One region of the Streptococcus sp. CCH8-C6 genome, then DNA from elsewhere that is predicted to be linked to it. Evidence: predicted binding sites of a transcription regulator. Region 1 holds the regulator's gene; the other holds the start of a gene.

Region 1 (10,153 bases):
CGTGGATCACGCCCTGGAGTAGATACCGTCATCAGCTGTTCCACCTTTTCCAGCGGTATCTCCAGCCCCACCTCTTCCTTGACTTCCCGAATGCAGGCCTGATAGGCATCCTCATGCTTGTCCACAAAACCTCCGACCAAAGCATATTTATTTTGATAAGGGTGGGCCTTGCGCTTGATGACCAAAAGTTTTATCTGCCTTTCCACGAAGCAGTATGCCACCATATCCGCTGTTACACTAGGTGTTTCATACTTAGGTAAATCCTGTGTCTTGTACCATGCCAAAAAGGCGGACTCATCCGCCATGGTTTCATAGTACTCTTTTTCCGACATTCCCGCTGGGATATCCTGTTTGGTCATGAGTTTCTTCCTTTCCTAAGCTATTTTTTCTATCAAAAAATCTCAAATCTTAGTCTAAGCTTTCTTCACCGCCTTGGTCCACTGATACCATCCAACGATACTATTGAGGGTATAGACCCAGTACATAGCCTGTATGTGAAGGTTGCTACCCCACCAGAGATAGATACTGAAGAGATTGGTCGCAATCCAGAAGATCCACTGTTCGCGGTAGAGACCAGTCATGAGAAGCTGACCGATACCATTGGTCGCATCTGTCACGCTATCACGGAAAGGCCGGTGACTGTGAATGCTCTTATAAGCAAAGCCCATGCCAATCCAAATCAAGGCAGTCAAGGCCAAATATTTAAGCCAGCCACGCCAGTCTAACTTCTTAGCTTCAAAATGAGATGGCTCTTCCTTATCTTGTTCATTAACCCGGTTGGACAGCCAAGTATAAAGGCCGATTGGCTGCATAATAAAGAAGTAGACTGTAGTCAACACTTCGCCATAAAAGCTAGCCTGAAAAGACAATAGGAGGTAAATTGCTGAATTAACCGCTCCAAATAGGTAATTGCTGGCCCGCCCCTCGGCTACTAAAATTACACAGACGATGCCTGTCCAAGAAGCAAAGAGTCCCAGCCAGTCATGCTGCTCATGACCACTGGTGAACTCCAGAATGAAAGGCAAGCTAGAAAGAGCAATCAAGTAGAGCCATTGGGTCAAGCTACGCCCGCCAAATAAATCCTGCCAGAGCAATTTCGCGATTCCTTTTATCCCCTGCTTTTTAGCTGCCGCACAGACATTGCGGAAATTCCGAGCAAAAGTTTGAGATTTTTGTTTCAGTCCTGCGTAGAGAGCTGCAGGAGAGAGTTTTTGATTTTTTACTACCATTCTATTTTACCACTTTCTTTTTTAATCCGCTTGATAAATCATGTCGATTGCTTCTTTGGCCGCCTGATAATTGTCCAAATAACTGCCAGCCAGATAGACCGTCGGAATATGAGCCAAGCACTGGTCTTTCAGCCTTTTTAGATGGCTGGAAAAATCACTGCGGATAGCCTCGTCTGCCATGCTCATATCGCGAAAACCATCGTTAACATAGGTGCCGACCGGCTCAGCAAAGAGAATCAAATCCCATTTTTCCTTGGACAAAATACTGGCAAAGAGATTGTCAAAGGTATCTGTTTCTTCGTCCTGAACTGGACTTTCTTTCAGATAGTAATCATAGTAAGCCTTGGTTACCAGAGAATTTGTATCAGCCACGACCAGACCACGGTTGGCGCTGCTGTCAATTAATCTGGAAGTCTGAGCATATTGTCCTAAGAGCAGATAATAGTAGTCTTTAGGAGTCAGCTCATCGTCTCGCACGTTATTTTGAATCTGGTATTCTCGAGCATATTCCAGACTAACCGGAGCATCATAAAAGCGAGCCAAATCCTTGGCCAAGGTCGTTTTACCATTGCTAGCGCTACCCATAATCAGCACTTTCTTGGTAAAGTGACGGCGGAAAGGTTGGGCGATATATTTCCAATAACGACTAGGATTTTCCCGAATCATCGTAGCTGAGATACCAAACTGGCGCTCCTGCAAAGAAGTTTTGAAATCACGCTTTTCTAACTCTTCCTGATAGTCAGTCTCACCAACAAAGAAAATCAGTTCCTCCCGTTCTGCATCATAGCTCACCAACTCTAATAGAGCTGACAGCCACTTGTTCCAACCCAGAGGATAGCGGGGAAAGGAAGTTTCATCTAGCTTATAAACCTGTGTTAACTCATCATCTGCGAAAGTCTCCCGCGTATAGCGGAATCGCTTCTGCAGAGACAGGCCTACTTCCTCCCCACGGTCACCTTGATAACCAGAAACCACCACGCGCACCTTGTCGTAAGAACGCTTAGCCTTCTGAATCAAATCAATATGTCCCTGATGTAAGGGAGCAAATGTTCCAAAGACGATTGCAATTTTTTCTTTCATACGTTTAACCTTTTTATTATTTTTTATATTTTATTATTTCTATGATTTTATTATAAACTATATTTTTATTTTGTCAATAGTTTTTTATAAAATTTTATAAAAATATTTTTCAGACACTTTAAAACTGTATCAAGGACACAAAAAAAGAACCTAATGCCTTAAGCATCAAATTCTTTTTATAAAAAATTTATTGCTGATAGACTTCTTGGTAGAATTCCAGCTTGTCTCCATCCTTGACAGTGATTTGATTGGCTGCCTTAGGAGCCATTTCTCCGTTGACCTTAAACATCCAGTAGAGGCCCTTTGCTTCATCCTGAGCATGGCCGTCAATAGAAGTGATAAAACCATCTTTTTCTTCGACCTTATAGGCCTTCTTCAAAGCATCCATAGCTGTCTTTCCTTCTGCAACAGCCACTGTTTTCTCGCTCTTCTCCTGACCTTCTGGTGCAATACTGATGCTGATTTTCAGTTCCTTTTTGACAGAAGAATCAGCCGAGCTAGAGCTCTTGTCAGTATTTGTCTGGCTGCTGCCGCAACCAACAAGAAGAAGGGCCAAAGCAAGTGTGAGCAAACTAAAGATTTTTTTCATTATAGAGCCTCCTTAAAATAGGGTACAAGAGTGGGTAAAAAAACAAGGTCGACAGTCCGTGCGCTATATTGAAAGTCAAAGCGTTGATAATCGCATAAGACCACCAGTGATAGTTGTACAGCAAGGCTGTCAGTGTATCGATGGCAATGCCATAGCCAAAGGATAGGAGAGCTGCTACTATTCCCTGTCCCACTAGATTTAACCGAGGATAGAGCAGCTGCCAAAGGCAAAGAATCAGTCCAAAGGACAGCAACTGAAAGAGGACGATTGGCCCCATTCCCAAAAGAAATGCTGATGTAAACATCGTCACCGCCATCACTAGGAGTGAAGTCGGCAAATCCTCAAAGATGACTATCAGGAAAAAGATAGCTGAGATAGGTTGCACATTGGGCAGAAAGGAAAATGCATAGCGAAAGGCCACACATAGAGCCGATAGGATGGCAATTTTAGCCATTTTACGAGCGGACAAAGGTAGCTCCTTTTCTAATTGAGTGAATCAAGAGAAGTTGGACTAGGTATGCAGCTCAACAGCATCCCAGTCTTGGGCCGTATTCAGCCCCAGTAGCCAGTCAAGGCCAGATCGTCTCTCCAGAACAACACTTTCATCAAGGCCTGCCGGTGCTGGCTGATCATGAATCCGAGCATCAACACAGGCCCAATGATAACGATAAATCAAATCATCCTCATCCAGTAACTCTTCTAAGCTACGCGGTTGGCATTTGCCCAGAAATTCCTGAAAGTCAACCGCACTAGCGACTGCGTCAATAGCAGCATCACAATCACAAATCTTATCTGGAAACGGTAAAGTATCTACTAGACCCAAGTACCAAATCAAGGACCAATAGGCCTCGTATTTCCAAACCATATTGATGATAGCTGCCGGGTCGGCACGATCTTCCAAAACCACCCTTTCTTTGGGCGTCAGCTCTTCCTGAACCCCGTATTGCTGCAGTTTATCCTGCAGCCACTGGCGACTCTCCTCATTATAATTATTATTTTCGATATCCAAGGCCGCCTGAATAATCAAGAGGCTGCTAATAGCCCGACGCGCAATTTCTTCTAACGAGCGCGGCCGCACCTGCTCAGCACTTTCGATGACCGGCAAATGCTCGATGTAAGGAATACCTTCCTTCTTCAAGCGCTGGATACTAGCCGCCTTGCGCTCTTCTGGTGTTTTCAATTTGGCTTTCTTGCCAGCAAACAAATCTTTAAAAAACGACATATCAGCCTCCAATCCTTCAATTCCAATTTCATTGAATGATGAAATAACTGTTCGGTATCTATAGGTATGATTGCTATCAAGGATTAACCGCGAGCACACAACTTCCCATTGAAAGACTGCGCTTTTTAGGCCACTTCGAACTTGAGTTGGCCAGCCTTGACCCCGACCTTAAGAGTCTGACCAGCAGTCAAATCTCCTGTCAAGAGGAGCTCAGACAGCTTGTCCTCTACCTGAGTCTGTAGAGTGCGACGCAATGGCCGTGCTCCCATTTCCACATCGTATCCTTCCTGAGCCAGCAGCTTAAGGGCACTAGCCTGAAATTTCAGCTCAATTCCCTTCTCAGCGAGACTTGCAATGAGCGGTTTGACCATAACCTTGACCACTTCCTGCATATCTTCAGCAGATAAGCTGTGGAAGACTACCTTCTCGTCAATACGGTTGATAAACTCTGGTCTATATGCTTTATTGAGTTCTTCCAGCATCCGTTTTTCCATATTGGCATGGTCCAAGCGAATGTCATGCGCACCAAAGCCCACCGTCTTATCATCCCGCAAACTGGTCGCCCCCAGATTGCTGGTCATGATAATAATCGTGTTGGAGAAGTCCACCTTGCGGCCCTTGCTGTCAGTCAACTGGCCATCATCCAAGACCTGCAGGAGAACATTGAAAATATCTGGGTGCGCCTTTTCCACCTCGTCAAAGAGCAGGACAGAATAAGGTCTGTTGCGCACCTTTTCCGTCAGCTCCCCTCCTTCTTCATAGCCTACATAGCCTGGGGGCGCTCCGTTGAGACGGCTAGCCGCGAATTTCTCCATGTACTCACTCATATCAAAGCGGATGAGAGCAGACTCGTCATCAAAGAGACTTTCGGCCAAGGCCTTGGCTAGCTCTGTCTTCCCGACTCCTGTCGGACCTAGGAACATAAAGGAGCCAATCGGCCGCCTGCTGCTGCGGATACCAGACTGGTTCCGTCGGATAGCTCGGCTGATAGCTGAAATCGCCTCGTCCTGCCCAATCACGCGTTTATGCAGTTCTGTTTCCAAGTTGAGGTATTTCTTTGCATCTGTCTGAGTCAGCTTCTGCACTGGAATACCAGACAAGCCACTCAGAGTAGCCAAGACATCGTCTTCTTCCACTTTTAGTTTATAAAGCTTCGGTTGCTGCTCTTGCTCAAGCAACTTCGACACCTTTTTAAAGTCCGCTGCCATCAAGGCTTGATCCACTGGCGTCAAATCCAACTGCTCGTAATTCTGTGGCCCTCTATTCTGCACTGTCGCACTGGCCTCGTCCAAAAGATCAATGGCAGAGTCCGGTAGGTGCTTGCTAGTCAGATAGCGATGGGCATATTTCACCGCCGTCTCAATCGCTTGATCACTAATCTGTACCTTGTGATGGTCCTCATAGCTCTTTCTCAGACCTTGTAAAATAGCAATGCTGTCAGCCACATTAGGCTCTTCTATGCTGACCTTAGCAAAACGCCGGGAAAGGGCCGCATCTTTTTCAATATGTTTCTGATACTCTTCCTGCGTCGTAGCACCAACTGTCCGCAGAGTTCCGCGAGCCAGAGCCGGTTTCAGGATATTGGCCGCATCCAAGGTCGAGTCAATACCGCTGCCAGAGCCCATGATGGTATGCAGCTCATCGATGAAGAGAATGACATGACCATCTTCTTCAATGTCATTGATGATGTTGTTCATCCGCTCCTCGAAATCTCCGCGAAAACGAGTGCCAGCGACTACATTCATCAAGTCCAGCTCCAAAACCCGCATCTTGGCAAGTTCAGCCGGAACCTGACCAGCCGCTACACGCTGGGCCAGTCCTAAGGCTAGAGCTGTCTTACCAACCCCAGCATCTCCAACCAGCACTGGATTGTTTTTAGTCTTGCGACTGAGAATCTGAACTATCCGTGAAATTTCTTGATCGCGGCCAATGACGGGCTCCAATCGGCCATCTCTAGCCAGCTCAGTCAGATTACGGGTGTAGTCTTCCAGACCACCGCTAGTAGAAGCTGGCATGCCCATCATATTAGCCATGGTCTGCTTGGCTGCCATTACTCCCTTATTCAGACTTCGAATAGCCTTGATATCTTCCTTGCCCCAGCCAGCTCGCTGCTCCAAGACCTTACGCAAATCACTAATTTTCGGTCCCTGCTCCTTGTCCTCGTAGCTAAAGCCGGTAAATTCCAGAATACGAGAGGCCAAGGTCCCCCGATCAAATAGCATGGCCAGCAGCACATGCTCAGTACCTACATGCTTAGCGCGAACAGCTTCTGCAATCTGGCCCGCTTCCTCAAACAGCTCCTCTAAGCGATAAGAAAAAGGCAGCAGCTCGAAGTGACCGTCTTTCTGATAAGCCTGACCAGTAATATGAAAAGCTGCTTCTTCAAATCCATCAACTTCCACAGGAAACTCATTGAGGACTGAGCCAGCAACGCTGTAGGGATTATTAGCCAGAGCAATCAGCAGATGCCATGATTCCAGATAATCTGTCGTAAAATGGCCGGCCAAGAGCTGGGCTGCTTCCAAGCTTTCTATTAAGGCTTTTGAGTATTTCATTTATGATTCCATTCCTTTTCTGTCTAGTTGTTGTAAAATCTTTTTTAATATCCGGGCACGAATCACCGCAGCTCCATCACCCAAAATCGAGTCCGAAGCTGTTGACAAGATTAGATTGCCCTCACGTTCAGTCATAATCTTTTCATCAAAAAGAAGCTGAATAACATCTGTGAAAACCTGCTGGCTGACACGCTCTCCCACACTGTCGTACAGGCCGCAAAGCATCTGATGCCGGTCAGAAAATTCAATCTTTCCAATTCTAATATAGCCGCCGCCACCACGCTTACTCTCAACGATATAGCCCCGACTTTCCGTAAAACGCGTCTTAATCACATAGTTAATCTGACTGGGAACCACCTGAAAAACATCAGCCAGTTCACTGCGTTTCAATTCAACCATCCCAGCCTGAGCCAGAATAGACTTGATATATGCTTCAATACTGTCCGATGTGTTTTTTGCACCCATGACTTCCCTTTCCAGTTGAAAATTTCAGAATAGATTTCTTTTTTCCTTGCTTCTCTAACATTGACTATCTTTGACTAATATTATACCGGAAAAGTCTCTATTTTGAAAGAAAAAGGGATGACTGAAAGGTCTGACAATTCAAACTAGTGAAAAAGCTTTGTCAGGTTTGTGTAACCGCTTGCTTTTTGCTTTTAAAGCGTTATAATATAGGTGGAAATCCACAAGGAAAAGACAGACAGAAACTTCTGCCTGCCAACGATCATCTAAACAAGGAGGATAATCCAATGAAAATGGATTGGCTCAACTATTCTCGTCATGTACTCAAATGGCTCTTTGCAGCTCTGAGTATTTTCACCATCTTTTCTGCTGACTATGTCGATATTCCTATCGGAGCTCTCATCGTCTGTCTTTATGCTCCCCTGCTCTTCGAACAGGAGCTGGTCAGCAACAGAGTCAAATGGTATAGCTTTCTGATTATGATGGTGGTTACTCTGCCCCTTTTGTTTATTACCAAAGTCTACCAGTTTAGCCTAACTTACCCCCAAACCACAGCTCTTCTCTTCATATTGGTAGTCTTGATTTTTACCAACGGCTTGATTGCTCATAAGGAAGAAAGAGAAAAAGCAGCTAAGTGATGCTACTCACCATTCTAAACTTGATGTTTCAAAATGCTACAAATGAAAAGGTCTGAGAAAAAACCTCAGACCTTTTTATCGTTCTATTTCTAAGCTAAAAGCGATTAATTTTGACCAAGAGCAGCAGCCATTGTTGCAGCTACTTCGTTTTCAAAGTCGTTAGCAGCTTTCTCGATACCTTCACCAACTTCAAAGCGAGCGAACTCAACTACTGAAGCATTTACTGATTCAAGGTAAGCTTCAACTGTCTTGCTGTCATCCATGATGTATACTTGTGCAAGAAGTGTGTATGCTTGGTCAACTTTAGTGTTGTCAAGCATGAAGCGATCCATTTTGCCTGGGATGATCTTGTCCCAGATCTTTTCTGGTTTGCCTTCAGCAGCCAACTCAGCTTTGATGTCTTCTTCAGCTTGAGCTACAACTGCATCAGTCAATTGAGCTTTAGAACCGTATTTCAAGTGTGGAAGAGCTGGTTTACCAACCATTGCACGGCTTTCGTTGTCTTGGTCGATGACGTGGTTCAATTGTGCCAATTCATCTTTAACAAATTGCTCATCCAATTCTTTGTATGAAAGAACAGTTGGTTTCATCGCAGCGATATGCATAGAGATTTGCTTAGCAAGAGCATCGTCTCCACCGTCAATAACTGAGATAACTCCGATACGGCCACCGTTGTGTTGGTAAGCACCGAAGTGTTGAGCATCTGTCTTTTCAATCAAAGCAAAGCGACGGAAAGAGATTTTTTCTCCGATAGTTGCAGTTGCAGATACGTATGCAGCTTCAAGAGTTTCACCTGAAGGCATTGTCAAAGCAAGCGCTTCTTCGTTGTTAGCTGGTTTACCTTCAGCGATTACTTTCGCAGTAGCATTTACCAAGTCAACAAATTGAGCGTTTTTCGCAACGAAGTCAGTTTCAGCATTCACTTCAACAACAGCGGCAACGTTACCGTTTACGTAAACGCCTGTCAGACCTTCAGCGGCAACACGGTCAGCTTTCTTAGCTGCTTTTGCCATCCCTTTTTCGCGAAGCAATTCAATCGCTTTTTCGATGTCACCATCAGTTTCAACAAGTGCTTTCTTAGCGTCCATGACACCAGCACCAGATTTTTCACGCAATTCTTTGACAAGCTTAGCTGTAATTTCTGCCATTTTTCTTCTCCTATTTTTTAATTTAAATAAAGGAGCTGGGCTGAGCCCCGCCCCTTTAGGTTAGTTTACTGATTATTCGTTTGAACCTTCAACAACTTCAACGATTTCTTCGATAGAATCTGCTTGAGTTTCAGTTGCAGCCAATTCTGCTTCTACTGATTCAACGCTATCTTCACCTTGACGGCCTTCGATAACAGCATCAGCCATTTTCGCAGTGATCAATTTAACCGCACGGATTGCATCGTCATTAGCTGGGATAATCACATCGATATCATCAGGATCAGTGTTAGTATCAACCATAGCAACCACTGGGATACCTAATTTCTTAGCTTCCTTAACAGCGATTTGCTCTTTATGAGGGTCAACTACGTACATCACGTCTGGGATGCGAGGCATATCTTCGATACCGCCCAAGAATTTTTCAAGACGAGCACGTTGTTTGTTGAGAAGAGCGACTTCTTTCTTAGGAAGAACTTCGAAAGTTCCGTCTTCTTCCATGCGTTTGATTTCTTTCAAACGAGCTACACGTTTTTGGATAGTAGACCAGTTTGTAAGAGTTCCACCCAACCAACGGTGGTTGATGAAGTATTGACCTGAACGTTCTGCTTCTTCTTTGACAGCGTCAGCAGCTTGCTTTTTAGTACCAACGAAGAGGATAACTGCATCGTTAGCAGCAGCATCACGCATAAAATCGTAAGCTTGGTCAGCATACTTTACAGTTTGCTGCAAGTCGATTACGTGGATGCCATTACGCTCAGTGAAGATGTACTTAGCCATCTTAGGGTTCCAGCGACGAGTTTGGTGACCAAAGTGAACACCAGCCTCAAGAAGTTGTTTCATTGAAATTACTGCCATGAGTAAATTCTCCTTTTTGTTTTTTTCCTCTTTTAGATTTCAGCTCGCAGAACCACCCGAGGGCAACAGTCCCACAATTCATCTAAAATGAGTATTTTGCCATTTACACGGCACCCTCTATTATAACAAAAGCGCAGCTCTTTGACAAGGTGTTTGCCAGATTTTCTTCCGCTAGCCACTATTCCCACTTCTCAGCAGAACATTTATTCTCCAAATTGTTCAGAATAGGAACATCTAATATTTTCTGCTTTGACTATGAAAGACTCTTGACGAAAGCAAGTATTTACGATAGAATAATAAGAGTTGCGGCGGTATAGCCAAGTGGTAAGGCACGGCTCTGCAAAAGCTTGATCGTCGGTTCAAATCCGTCTACCG
Region 2 (10,153 bases), on a different contig from region 1:
CCTGGGCCAGCTCTACCAGCTCTCTCTCCAAGGCCTTCAGCTCTCGGTCCATATCCTCTGAGGACAAGTTACTTCCAGTTAAAAGGCTGTATTCTTTAGAAATCTGAGCAAAGTAATCTAGCACATCATCTACTTGGCCGCCGTATTTACGTGTGATGCTGTTAATCAAGTCTAAGCGACTCTCCACCTGCAGCAGCCGATCTCCGTCAAAATCCAGTCCATCTAAAATGTCCTCTAGGCGCTTGCTGACATCTTCCAAGACATAATAAGTCTCCGACAAACTGCCGGAAAGCTCCTTGTAGGCTGGATCGTAATCTTCAATAGACTCAAGATCATTCATAGCTGAGCGGACATTGGTCAGACTGGAAAAGTCTTCATTATCTAGCATGGTATAGGCGTTCGTCAGCGTATCGGCAATAAGCTTGTGGTTGAGCAGACGATCTCGTTCCTGATGTAGGGCAGTATCTTCACCACTTTTGAGGGCTGCGCTCTCAATCTCCGCCATCTGAAACTCCAGCATCTCAATTCTGGCCTTATGCTCCTGCTGATTTTTCTGCAAAGTCAGGACTTGCTTGCGCAGGCTTCGATAGCGGTCAAAGGTTTCCTGATAGCGGCCTTTGAGATGCAAAAAGTCTGCTGTGCCAAACTCATCTAGCATGGCAATATGAAGCTGGGGTCTCATCAGCTCTTCCTGATCATGCTGACCATGGATATCCACCAAGTGCTGGCCGACAGCCTTTAGAACAGACAGGTTAACCATCTGGCCATTGATACGGCTGACACTGCGGCCATTTTGCAGAATTTCCCGACGGATAATCAGCTCATCAGTCAGCTCCCAGCCCTGCTCCTCAAAAATCTCTCGCAAAGCTCTGCTATTTTCCAGCGAAAAAAGTCCCTCTATCTCAGCTTTGGGTGCCCCATGACGAATAACATCCGTCGTAGCACGGCTGCCCAACATCATATTCATCGCGTCAATAATAATAGACTTGCCGGCTCCGGTTTCCCCGGTCAACACGGTCATACCTTGCTCAAAATTAAGGGAAATCTCCTCAATAATAGCAAAATTTTTAATCGAAATTTCTAATAACATAGGCTTTCCTACCAATGGTGAATGATGGTTGCAATTCTTGCAGCTGCTTCTTCTGTCATCATAACCATCAAAATACTGTCGTTGTCTGCCAAGATACTGAAAATATCCTCAGCAAATTCATTTCTAAGATGGCGCTTGACCAGTGCTGTGCTCCCCGGTACCAGACTGAGATTGATCATATTTCCCAAAACCTGACAGGACAATATGTTATTTTCAGCCAAACCCAGACTGCTGGTCATGGTCTTAGGTAGCTCGTAGATATAAGTGTTGTCCTTGAGCGGTATCTTGACAATGCCCAGCTCTTTGATATCTCTAGAGACCGTAGCCTGGGTCGCTGTAATCCCAGACTCCCTAAGATGTTCTACGATTTCCTCCTGTGTGCCAATGTCATAGTCACTGACAAAGCGTCTAATCTTTTCTAATCTATCCTTCTTATTCATCCTTAAATTCCTTGTGTGCTGCCTCTACGACAGCTGTCATCATAGCTGAATTAAGAGGCTTCGGCTCTGTACTCTTTTCTAAATAGGCCAGAAATTCCACATTGCCCTGACCGCCCTGAATAGGCGAAAAATCCAGTCCCCTAACAGAAAAGCCAGCCTCCATCATAAATGCTGTGACCTTTTCCAGAACTGCCAGATGGACCTTTTTATCCTTGACAATCCCTTTTTTTCCAATCTGCTCACGGCCTGCTTCAAACTGAGGCTTAATCAAGGCGACCACTTGGCCATCCCGAGCCAGAATCTCATGCAGAGCCGGCAAAATCAAACTCAGCGATATAAAGCTGACGTCAATACTGGCAAAGCTCGGCTCCTGCTCAAAGTCAGTCCTTTGGGCATAGCGAAAATTATACTGCTCCATGCTGACAACCCGCTCATCCTGTCTGAGCTTCCAAGCCAGTTGATTGGTTCCTACATCTACCGCATAGACCAGCTTAGCTCCGTATTGCAGCATGACATCTGTAAAACCGCCGGTTGAAGCTCCGATATCCAAGGTCACTCGGTCCGCTACCGAAATATCAAACACTTGCAAAGCCTTTTCTAGCTTGAGGCCGCCTCGGCTGACATATCTGAGTTTCTCACCTTTTAGGCGCAGCTCTGTGGCTGCGTCAATCTTTTCACCTGGCTTGTCAAAGCGCTGGCCATTGGCCGCAGCAATAACCAGTCCAGCCATTACACCACGCTTAGCCTGCTCTCTGGTCTCAAAGAGCCCTTGTCTGTAGGCCAGCACATCTACTCTTTCCTTAGCCATTCATTCTCAAACTTTCTATTATCTGTTGAATTTCTTCGCCTGAAAACTCTGTCTTCTCTTCCAAGTCTGACAGAATAAGCACAGCTTCATCAAGGGTCTGATTGAAAAAGTTCTTAGCTCCATCCAGTCCCAGAAAGGCTGGATAAGTCGACTTGGCCGCAGCTAAATCTTTCTGCGGGGTTTTACCCAGCTCTTCAAAGCTAGCTGTCACATCCAAAATATCATCCCGCACTTGAAAGGCCAAGCCCAAGAGCTCTCCAATCCTACGAAGCTTGTCTTGAACAGACTGCTGAGCCTGAACAATCAAACCAGCTGCGACAAAAGGATAGGTCAGTAGCTTACCAGTCTTATTGGCATGGATGTTTTTTAAATCTTCTAAACTAATTGCTTGGCCTTCACCTTGCATGTCCAGAACTTGTCCTGCGACCATACCAAAGCTCCCTGCTGCCAGAGACAATTCAGAAATCAAGTCCACCTTGACCTGACTGGGCAGCTCGGCCCTTGCCAATAGTCCATAGGGGTCCAAAAAGAGAGAATCACCCGCCAAAATAGCCATATCCTCTCCAAACTTCTTATGGCTAGTCAAGCGGCCTCGACGATAGTCGTCATCATCCATAGCTGGCAAATCATCATGAATAAGGCTGCCAGTGTGAATCATCTCAAGAGCCGCTGCGACCTGATAGTGAGCCTCAGCTAGCTCTAGGCCAAATGCTTGAATCAACTCCAATAGCAATAGGGGACGAATTCGCTTGCCGCCTGCCTTCACCGAGTACAAAATAACTTCTGATAAATCCGAAGACACTTGCTGAGACCTATAAAAATCTTCAATCGTCAGACCAATTTTTTCCAGTTTCTCGTTTCTTGTCATTCCATTTCCGTTTCTGTGCCGTCTGCCTGCATGACCTTAACCAAGGTCTTTTCAGCCTTGTCCAGACTAGCCTGAAGTTCTTTTGAAAGCTTCATTCCCTTTTGAAATTCCGCAATTGCCTCTTCCAGCGCTACGTCACCATTTTCCAGCTTTTGAACAATGACTTCCAAGTCTGCTAAATTTTCTTCAAATTTCTTTTCTTTGGACATGTTTTACCTCTACTTCCAGCTGCCCATCCCGCATAAGCAGGGTCAGCTCATCTTTTTCTTCAATGCCAGCACTTGACTCGACAACCTTTTGATTCTTTTGGACAATAGCATAGCCACGCGCCACGATTCGACTGGTATCCAGCATAAGCAAGGCCTCGGACAATCTCCTGACTTGAGCCACCTTGTTATCATAAATGACCGCCATATTGCTGCGCAGCAAACGCTCCAACTGGGCAGTCTGCTCCTGAAAACGCTGAACGCGACTGAGTGGATTCAATGCTTCCAAACGATGCTGCAAGATTTTGACCCGCTGTTGCTCTTCACTATAATATTCGCGAATTTTTTGCTTTAGTCGCAGGTTGAGCTGATCCAACTTCTGCAGATGGCCATCGTAAAGCCGCTCTGGCTGTCGGAAGATAACAGACTGGGTTAGCTTATTCAATCGCTCTCGATAATAGCTCAGGCGATTGGAAATCGCTCGAGACATGCGGTTTTCCTGCTGCTGCAAATGTCCCAGCAGGTCTAGCTTGGTGACCGATGTTGCTAGCTCAGCCGCAGCCGTCGGAGTCGCAGCTCTGCGATCTGCTACAAAGTCCGCCAAAGTCGTATCGGTCTCATGGCCGACACTAGAAATAATAGGAATCCGAGACTCAAAAATAGCCCGAACTGTTTCCTCTTCGTTGAAAGCCCAGAGATCTTCGATAGAACCACCGCCTCGACCAATAATCAGTACATCCAAATCCGACCGCTCATTGGCCAGTCTGATGTAGGCAGCAACCTGAGCTGCAGCCCCATCTCCCTGCACTTTTGTCGGATAAAGGACAATCTCCACTCCCGGAAAGCGACGGCTGACCGTCGTGATAATGTCTCGAATGACCGCTCCGCTGGGACTGGTTACAACACCAATTTTCTTAGGAAATTGGGGCAAGGCCTGCTTGAATTTATCTTGAAAAAGCCCTTCTTCTCCCAGTTTTTTCTTGAGCTGTTCAAACTGGATAGCCAAGGCACCGATACCATCTGGCTCTGCCTTTTCAATGATGATAGAATAGGAACCGCTCGGCTCATAGAGCTGTACCCGGCCAATGACATTGATTTTCATGCCTTCCTCAAGCTCAAAGCCCAGCTTTTGATAGACACCGGACCAAATCGTAACCTGAATGACAGCCTTCTCATCCTTTAATGAGAAATACTGATGATTGGGGCGACGGCGGAAATTGGACACCTGGCCAGTCAGATAGACCCGCTCCAAATAAGGATCCCGCTCAAACTTCATCTTCAGATACTTGGTCAAGGTCGAAACCGACAAATATTCTGGCATGCCCTTTTCCTTTCTTTTCTTGTTTTTCCGTAACTTTTATTATAACAAAAAACTGCATAAAAAACCGATTACAAAGTCTAAAAATCCCCTGAAAAGCAAGAAAAAAACTGGGCTTCCACAAAAGAACCCCAGCTGACTTAAAACCCAAGAAAAAGTCTACCGACTCATCTCCTTCACCCACCTTGGAATGACCCTGCTGATTGCCGTTGGCAGGACGACATAAGCTTCCTGACTCAGTTCATCTGCAATCAAGGAGTGAAGAAGGGTGGCAGCCGCCACTCGCTCAAAGAGACTGCTTGATTTAAACTGACCCGCAAAAGCAGCAATCATACCGGCCAGCGTATCCCCCATGCCGCCAGTTGCCTGATAAGGTCCGCCTACTGTCAGCTCAAAGACCTGCTCTTGCCCACTTTGATAGATGGTCGTCCCATGCTTTTTCTGCACGACAACACTGCCTATAGGCAGCTGATTGACCGCTGCCTGATTGGCTGCCGCTGTCTGATCTGACAAACTTAAACCCGATAAGCCTTCCCACTCCTTCTGGTGAGGGGTAAAAACTGTTTGGGCTTTTGGAAATGGCAAAGCTGCTTTACTAAAGAGTGAGATGGCGCCCCCATCCATGATGAGTATCTGCTGTTCTGCCACAGTCTGGATTACCTTTTGTAGGATATCTAGACCTAGTTGATTCTCTGCTAGGCCTGGACCAATCAAGACTAGATCTGATTTAGCCAGCTGCTCTGTCAATCGGTCTTGCTCTTCTAAGTCAAAGGCCATGGCCTCCGGTAAATGACTGTGCAGAGGGGCAATATTTTCTCTGTCTGTAGCAACAGTCACCAGACCTGCTCCACTATTGACTGCCGCTAAAGCTGCCATAATGATGGCGCCCCCATAAGGATAGGTCCCCCCGATCAGTAAGAGACGGCCGTAGTCGCCCTTGTGGCTATCCAAAGGGCGTTCTCTAATGACTTTTTTTAAAATATTTCCAGCATTTTTTACCATGATATTCTCCTAGACCAACTTCATCCTGTACTTGTCTTAAGATGACCAAACCTATCTTCATTATACACCAAAAGGCACCTAAACAGGTGCCTCGTATCGCAAGAAAGTTATTTTCTTCGGAAATCTGCAAATTTTTGTAAGATTCTTGCTGCGACTGCCTTGGGTAAATTTTCCTGAAAGGCGACCTGCTCATCCGCATAATCGCTCAAGCCTGGGAAATCCCCAACCTGCACAGCGTAGAGAGAGTTCTTAAAGAGCTGGATATCATTTTGATCATTACCAAAAGCCACATAATCCGAACCGCATAATTCCTTTACAGTTGAAGCTTTATTGGTTTCAGCCGGATTGATATAAAAACATTTCTCATGTTCATGATAGTCTAGACTTAGATTAGGCAAGTTTCCAAAACGAGCCTGTAAATCGTCTAAGAGTTGCTCATGATCCCCCATGTAAATAACAAGCTTAATAGGATGCTGGAGATCAGTTAGTTCCAGCCGTCTTGCCCGCTTGAGAGGATCTACACTGGCAATAAAAGGGATTTTTTCTAAAATCTGGCCGCTGTAATCAAAAGTATTATCAACGAAAAAAGGCAAATTATAGGTCAAACAAGTATCTAAAATGGCTTGATAACTTGACTGATGCAGCTGGCGCTCAAACATCAGCTGTCCCTTCTGATAAGCTACTCCGCCGTTCAGGCCAATCACGATCTGCTGGCTCAATTCCGGACCCAATAGTCCCAGACAATCTCGATAGGAACGCGCCGAAGCAAACAAAACTTCATGCCCAAACTGAGGAGCCGTTAGCAGAACCTGCTTAATCTCCTCATCAATCGTCATATAATCAAAGGACAAGGTCCCATCCAAATCAAAAACAAATTTCATGATTCAAGACTCCGTTTAAAGGCTTGGTAGGTCTGCTCCATCAGCATGGTAATGGTCATAGGCCCAACACCTCCAGGTACAGGGGTAATCAGACTGGAAAGTTCAGACACTTCATCAAATTTAACGTCCCCAATCAGCTTGCCATTTTCATCTCGATTCATACCGACATCAATGACAACAGCCCCTTCCTTGACAAAGTCCTTGGTCACAAAATGTCCACGACCGATAGCCACCACCAAAATATCCGCCCGCTTAGCAGTCTTAGCTAGATTGTGGGTCCTTGAATGCGTCAGAGTCACTGTCGCATTCTTAGCCAAAAGCAGCTGAGCCATGGGCTTACCGACAATATTACTTCGCCCGATGACGACCGCTCGCTTGCCTTCCAGTTCAACACCATATTCATGGAACATTGCCATAATGCCTGCAGGAGTAGCCGGAATCATAACCGGATGGCCACTCCATAGCTTGCCCATATTAAGCGGATGAAAGCCATCAACATCCTTGTCTGGATCAATAGCCAGCAGCACAGCTTCATCATCAATATGCTCAGGCAAGGGCAGCTGGACCAAAATCCCATGCCAATCAGGATTTTGATTATAAGTTTCAATCAAGCTCAAGAGCTCTTCTTGGCTGGTTTCTTCTGGCAGACGTTCTATCTTACTCCGAAAGCCAGCGGCCAAGGCCGAGCGCTCTTTATTACGCACGTAGATTTGACTGGCTGGATTATTTCCTACCACAATCACTACCAAGCCCGGTACCTGACCTGTCTTTTCTTTGAGGCGAGCCGTTTTTTCGGCTAATTTTTTCTGAAGTTTCTCTGCCAAACCTCTGCCATCAATAATCTGCGCCATGTCATTCTCATTTCTTTTTCATTATCTTTTTCATTATACCAAAAAAATCTGTGCCCAGCCTATAACTTTTTCTTATACAAGGTTATAAAGCGGGGTTTCATTGGCACCTAGCGGTAAAATTTTCAGACCTACCAAATCTTTTTCAAAATAAGATAAAAAGGGTAAAAATAAAAAGCAGCTAAGTGCTTTTTAATAGAGTAATTCATAAATTTCCATTGCAATCAAATCGATGCTGTCGAAAGTATAGGTCTCACGCGCTGCAACGTCACGCAAGGTGAAGACAGAGCCGTTTTCTTCGTCGTAACTGTAAGCTACTTCTGCTACAACCACTCCTTCACGCTCAAAATTACGTTTCAAATTTCCGCCATCCTTAGCCATAGCTTCTAAGCGGTTGATAATTCTAACTAAATGTGATTCCATTTTGTTTCTCCTATTTACTTAGTTCCCTCTTATTTTACCATAAATAGCGACTGAAATACCACTAAAAGCCAATTTTTTGTAATTTTTCAAGAATTTGTTTTCATTCTGCTCGGTCTAAGGGAAGATTTTGTAGTAAATTCTTGCAAAGTTCGAGAATACTGATATAATGAAACTATAAAACTTTGACTATTTTTGACCTTTAATTATTTCTATAAATAGCTTGCACACTAAAAGAAAAGAGGTATCTGCATGCTTTGTCAAAATTGTAAAATCAATGAATCTACGATTCACCTTTATACCAACGTAAATGGCCATAAACAGCAGGTGGATTTGTGCCAAAACTGCTACCAAATCATGAAAACAGACCCTGAACATTCCTTGTTCGGTGGAATTGCTAATGCCAACAATCACGGAACAGATCCTATCGATGACTTCTTCAATAGCCTCAGCAATTTTCAACAGCCTCAGGAACCAACTACTCCTCCTACCCAATCTGGCGGAGCCTATGGAGGCGGTGGCGGCTACGGTTCCAATCCTAGCAAGGGTGGTCAGCCTCAGCCAAGTCCGCAAAAGCCAAAAGGCCTGCTGGAAGAGTTTGGTATCAACGTGACTGAGTTGGCTCGCCGAGGCGAGATTGATCCTGTTATTGGCCGTGATGAAGAAATCGTCCGTGTCATTGAAATCCTCAACCGCCGCACCAAAAACAATCCTGTTCTCATAGGAGAGCCAGGAGTCGGAAAAACTGCCGTGGTGGAAGGTTTGGCCCAGAAAATTGTCGATGGTGATGTGCCTCATAAACTCCAAGGCAAGGAAGTTATCCGCCTAGACGTTGTCAGTTTAGTACAGGGAACTGGTATCCGTGGCCAATTTGAGGAGAGGATGCAGAAGCTCATTGATGAAATTCGTTCTCGTCAGGATGTCATTCTCTTTATTGATGAAATCCATGAAATTGTCGGAGCAGGCTCTGCTGGCGATGGCAATATGGACGCTGGAAACATCCTCAAACCAGCTCTGGCTCGCGGAGAACTCCAAATGGTCGGAGCAACCACTCTCAATGAATACCGTATCATCGAGAAGGATGCAGCACTAGAGCGCCGCATGCAGCCAGTTAAGGTAGACGAGCCGACTGTTGAAGAAACGATTACCATCCTCAAAGGCATTCAGAAAAAATACGAAGACTACCATCACGTCAAGTACACAGATGCGGCCATTGAAGCTGCTGCGCTTCTCTCCAACCGCTACATCCAAGATCGTTTCCTGCCAGACAAGGCTATTGACCTCTTGGATGAGGCTGGTTCTAAGATGAATCTGACCCTCAACTTTGTTGATCCCAAGGTTATTGACCAACGTCTGATTGAAGCAGAAAACCTCAAGGCTCAAGCAACCCGTGACGAAGATTTCGAGAAAGCAGCTTACTTCCGCGACCAGATTGCCAAGTACAAGGAACTCCAGCAGACAAGTGTGCTAGACAAGGACACTCCGATTATCAGCGAGAAAACGATTGAGCATATCGTAGAGCAAAAGACCAATATCCCAGTTGGCGACCTCAAAGAAAAGGAACAGTCTCAGCTGGTCAATCTTGCCAGCGACCTAAAGGCTCATGTCATCGGCCAAGACGATGCTGTGGATAAGATTGCCAAGGCTATCCGCCGCAACCGGGTCGGACTAGGAAGTCCTAATCGCCCAATCGGCAGCTTCCTCTTTGTCGGACCAACTGGTGTCGGTAAGACTGAGCTGTCTAAGCAACTAGCCGTTGAGCTCTTTGGCTCGGCTGACAGTATGATTCGCTTTGATATGAGTGAATACATGGAGAAACACAGCGTGGCCAAGCTGGTCGGTGCCCCTCCGGGCTATGTCGGCTATGATGAAGCTGGTCAATTGACTGAGCGCGTTCGCCGCAATCCCTACTCACTCATTCTGCTGGATGAGGTGGAAAAAGCCCATCCTGATGTTATGCACATGTTCCTGCAGGTTCTAGATGATGGCCGCCTGACTGATGGCCAAGGCCGGACTGTCAGCTTCAAAGACACCATTATTATCATGACATCCAATGCCGGAACTGGCAAAGCTGAAGCCAGCGTTGGCTTTGGAGCAGCGCGTGAAGGCCGCACCAACTCCGTTTTGGGTGAATTGGGCAATTTCTTCAGTCCTGAGTTTATGAACCGCTTTGACGGCATTATCGAATTCCAGGCGCTCAGCAAGGACAATCTGCTGCAAATCGTCAACCTGATGCTGGACGATGTCAATCAACGTTTGGCAACCAACGACA

Evidence for each region. Region 1 encodes CtsR, which represses protease genes until heat stress. Its sites were predicted from a motif close to TTGGTCAAAAAAGGTCAAANA; they were not measured.
Region 2: a site for CtsR is predicted at 8,064-8,084, ahead of AX677_RS08585 (ATP-dependent Clp protease ATP-binding subunit). Genes of this name have one in related genera too.

Annotation. Positions count from the first base shown of each region.
Region 1 covers NZ_LSJN01000023.1:67,628-77,780, forward strand. The annotation lists gene AX677_RS02985 (NUDIX hydrolase) at 1-359, opposite strand, end outside; gene pnuC (nicotinamide riboside transporter PnuC) at 414-1,229, opposite strand; gene AX677_RS02995 (AAA family ATPase) at 1,251-2,309, opposite strand; gene AX677_RS03000 (DUF4430 domain-containing protein) at 2,497-2,898, opposite strand; gene AX677_RS03005 (hypothetical protein) at 2,882-3,367, opposite strand; gene AX677_RS03010 (DUF4272 domain-containing protein) at 3,410-4,120, opposite strand; gene AX677_RS03015 (ATP-dependent Clp protease ATP-binding subunit) at 4,246-6,675, opposite strand; gene AX677_RS03020 (CtsR family transcriptional regulator) at 6,676-7,140, opposite strand; gene AX677_RS03025 (hypothetical protein) at 7,287-7,775, shown strand; gene tsf (translation elongation factor Ts) at 7,880-8,923, opposite strand; gene rpsB (30S ribosomal protein S2) at 8,996-9,778, opposite strand; tRNA gene AX677_RS03040 (tRNA-Cys) at 10,086-10,153, shown strand, end outside.
Region 2 covers NZ_LSJN01000082.1:6,652-16,804, forward strand. The annotation lists gene recN (DNA repair protein RecN) at 1-1,090, opposite strand, end outside; gene AX677_RS08540 (arginine repressor) at 1,099-1,530, opposite strand; gene AX677_RS08545 (TlyA family RNA methyltransferase) at 1,523-2,338, opposite strand; gene AX677_RS08550 (polyprenyl synthetase family protein) at 2,331-3,206, opposite strand; gene AX677_RS08555 (exodeoxyribonuclease VII small subunit) at 3,203-3,415, opposite strand; gene xseA (exodeoxyribonuclease VII large subunit) at 3,393-4,733, opposite strand; gene AX677_RS09615 (initiator RepB protein) at 4,678-4,914, opposite strand; gene AX677_RS08565 (NAD(P)H-hydrate dehydratase) at 4,890-5,732, opposite strand; gene AX677_RS08570 (HAD hydrolase family protein) at 5,840-6,613, opposite strand; gene AX677_RS08575 (bifunctional methylenetetrahydrofolate dehydrogenase/methenyltetrahydrofolate cyclohydrolase) at 6,610-7,464, opposite strand; gene AX677_RS08580 (DUF1797 family protein) at 7,654-7,884, opposite strand; gene AX677_RS08585 (ATP-dependent Clp protease ATP-binding subunit) at 8,134-10,153, shown strand, end outside.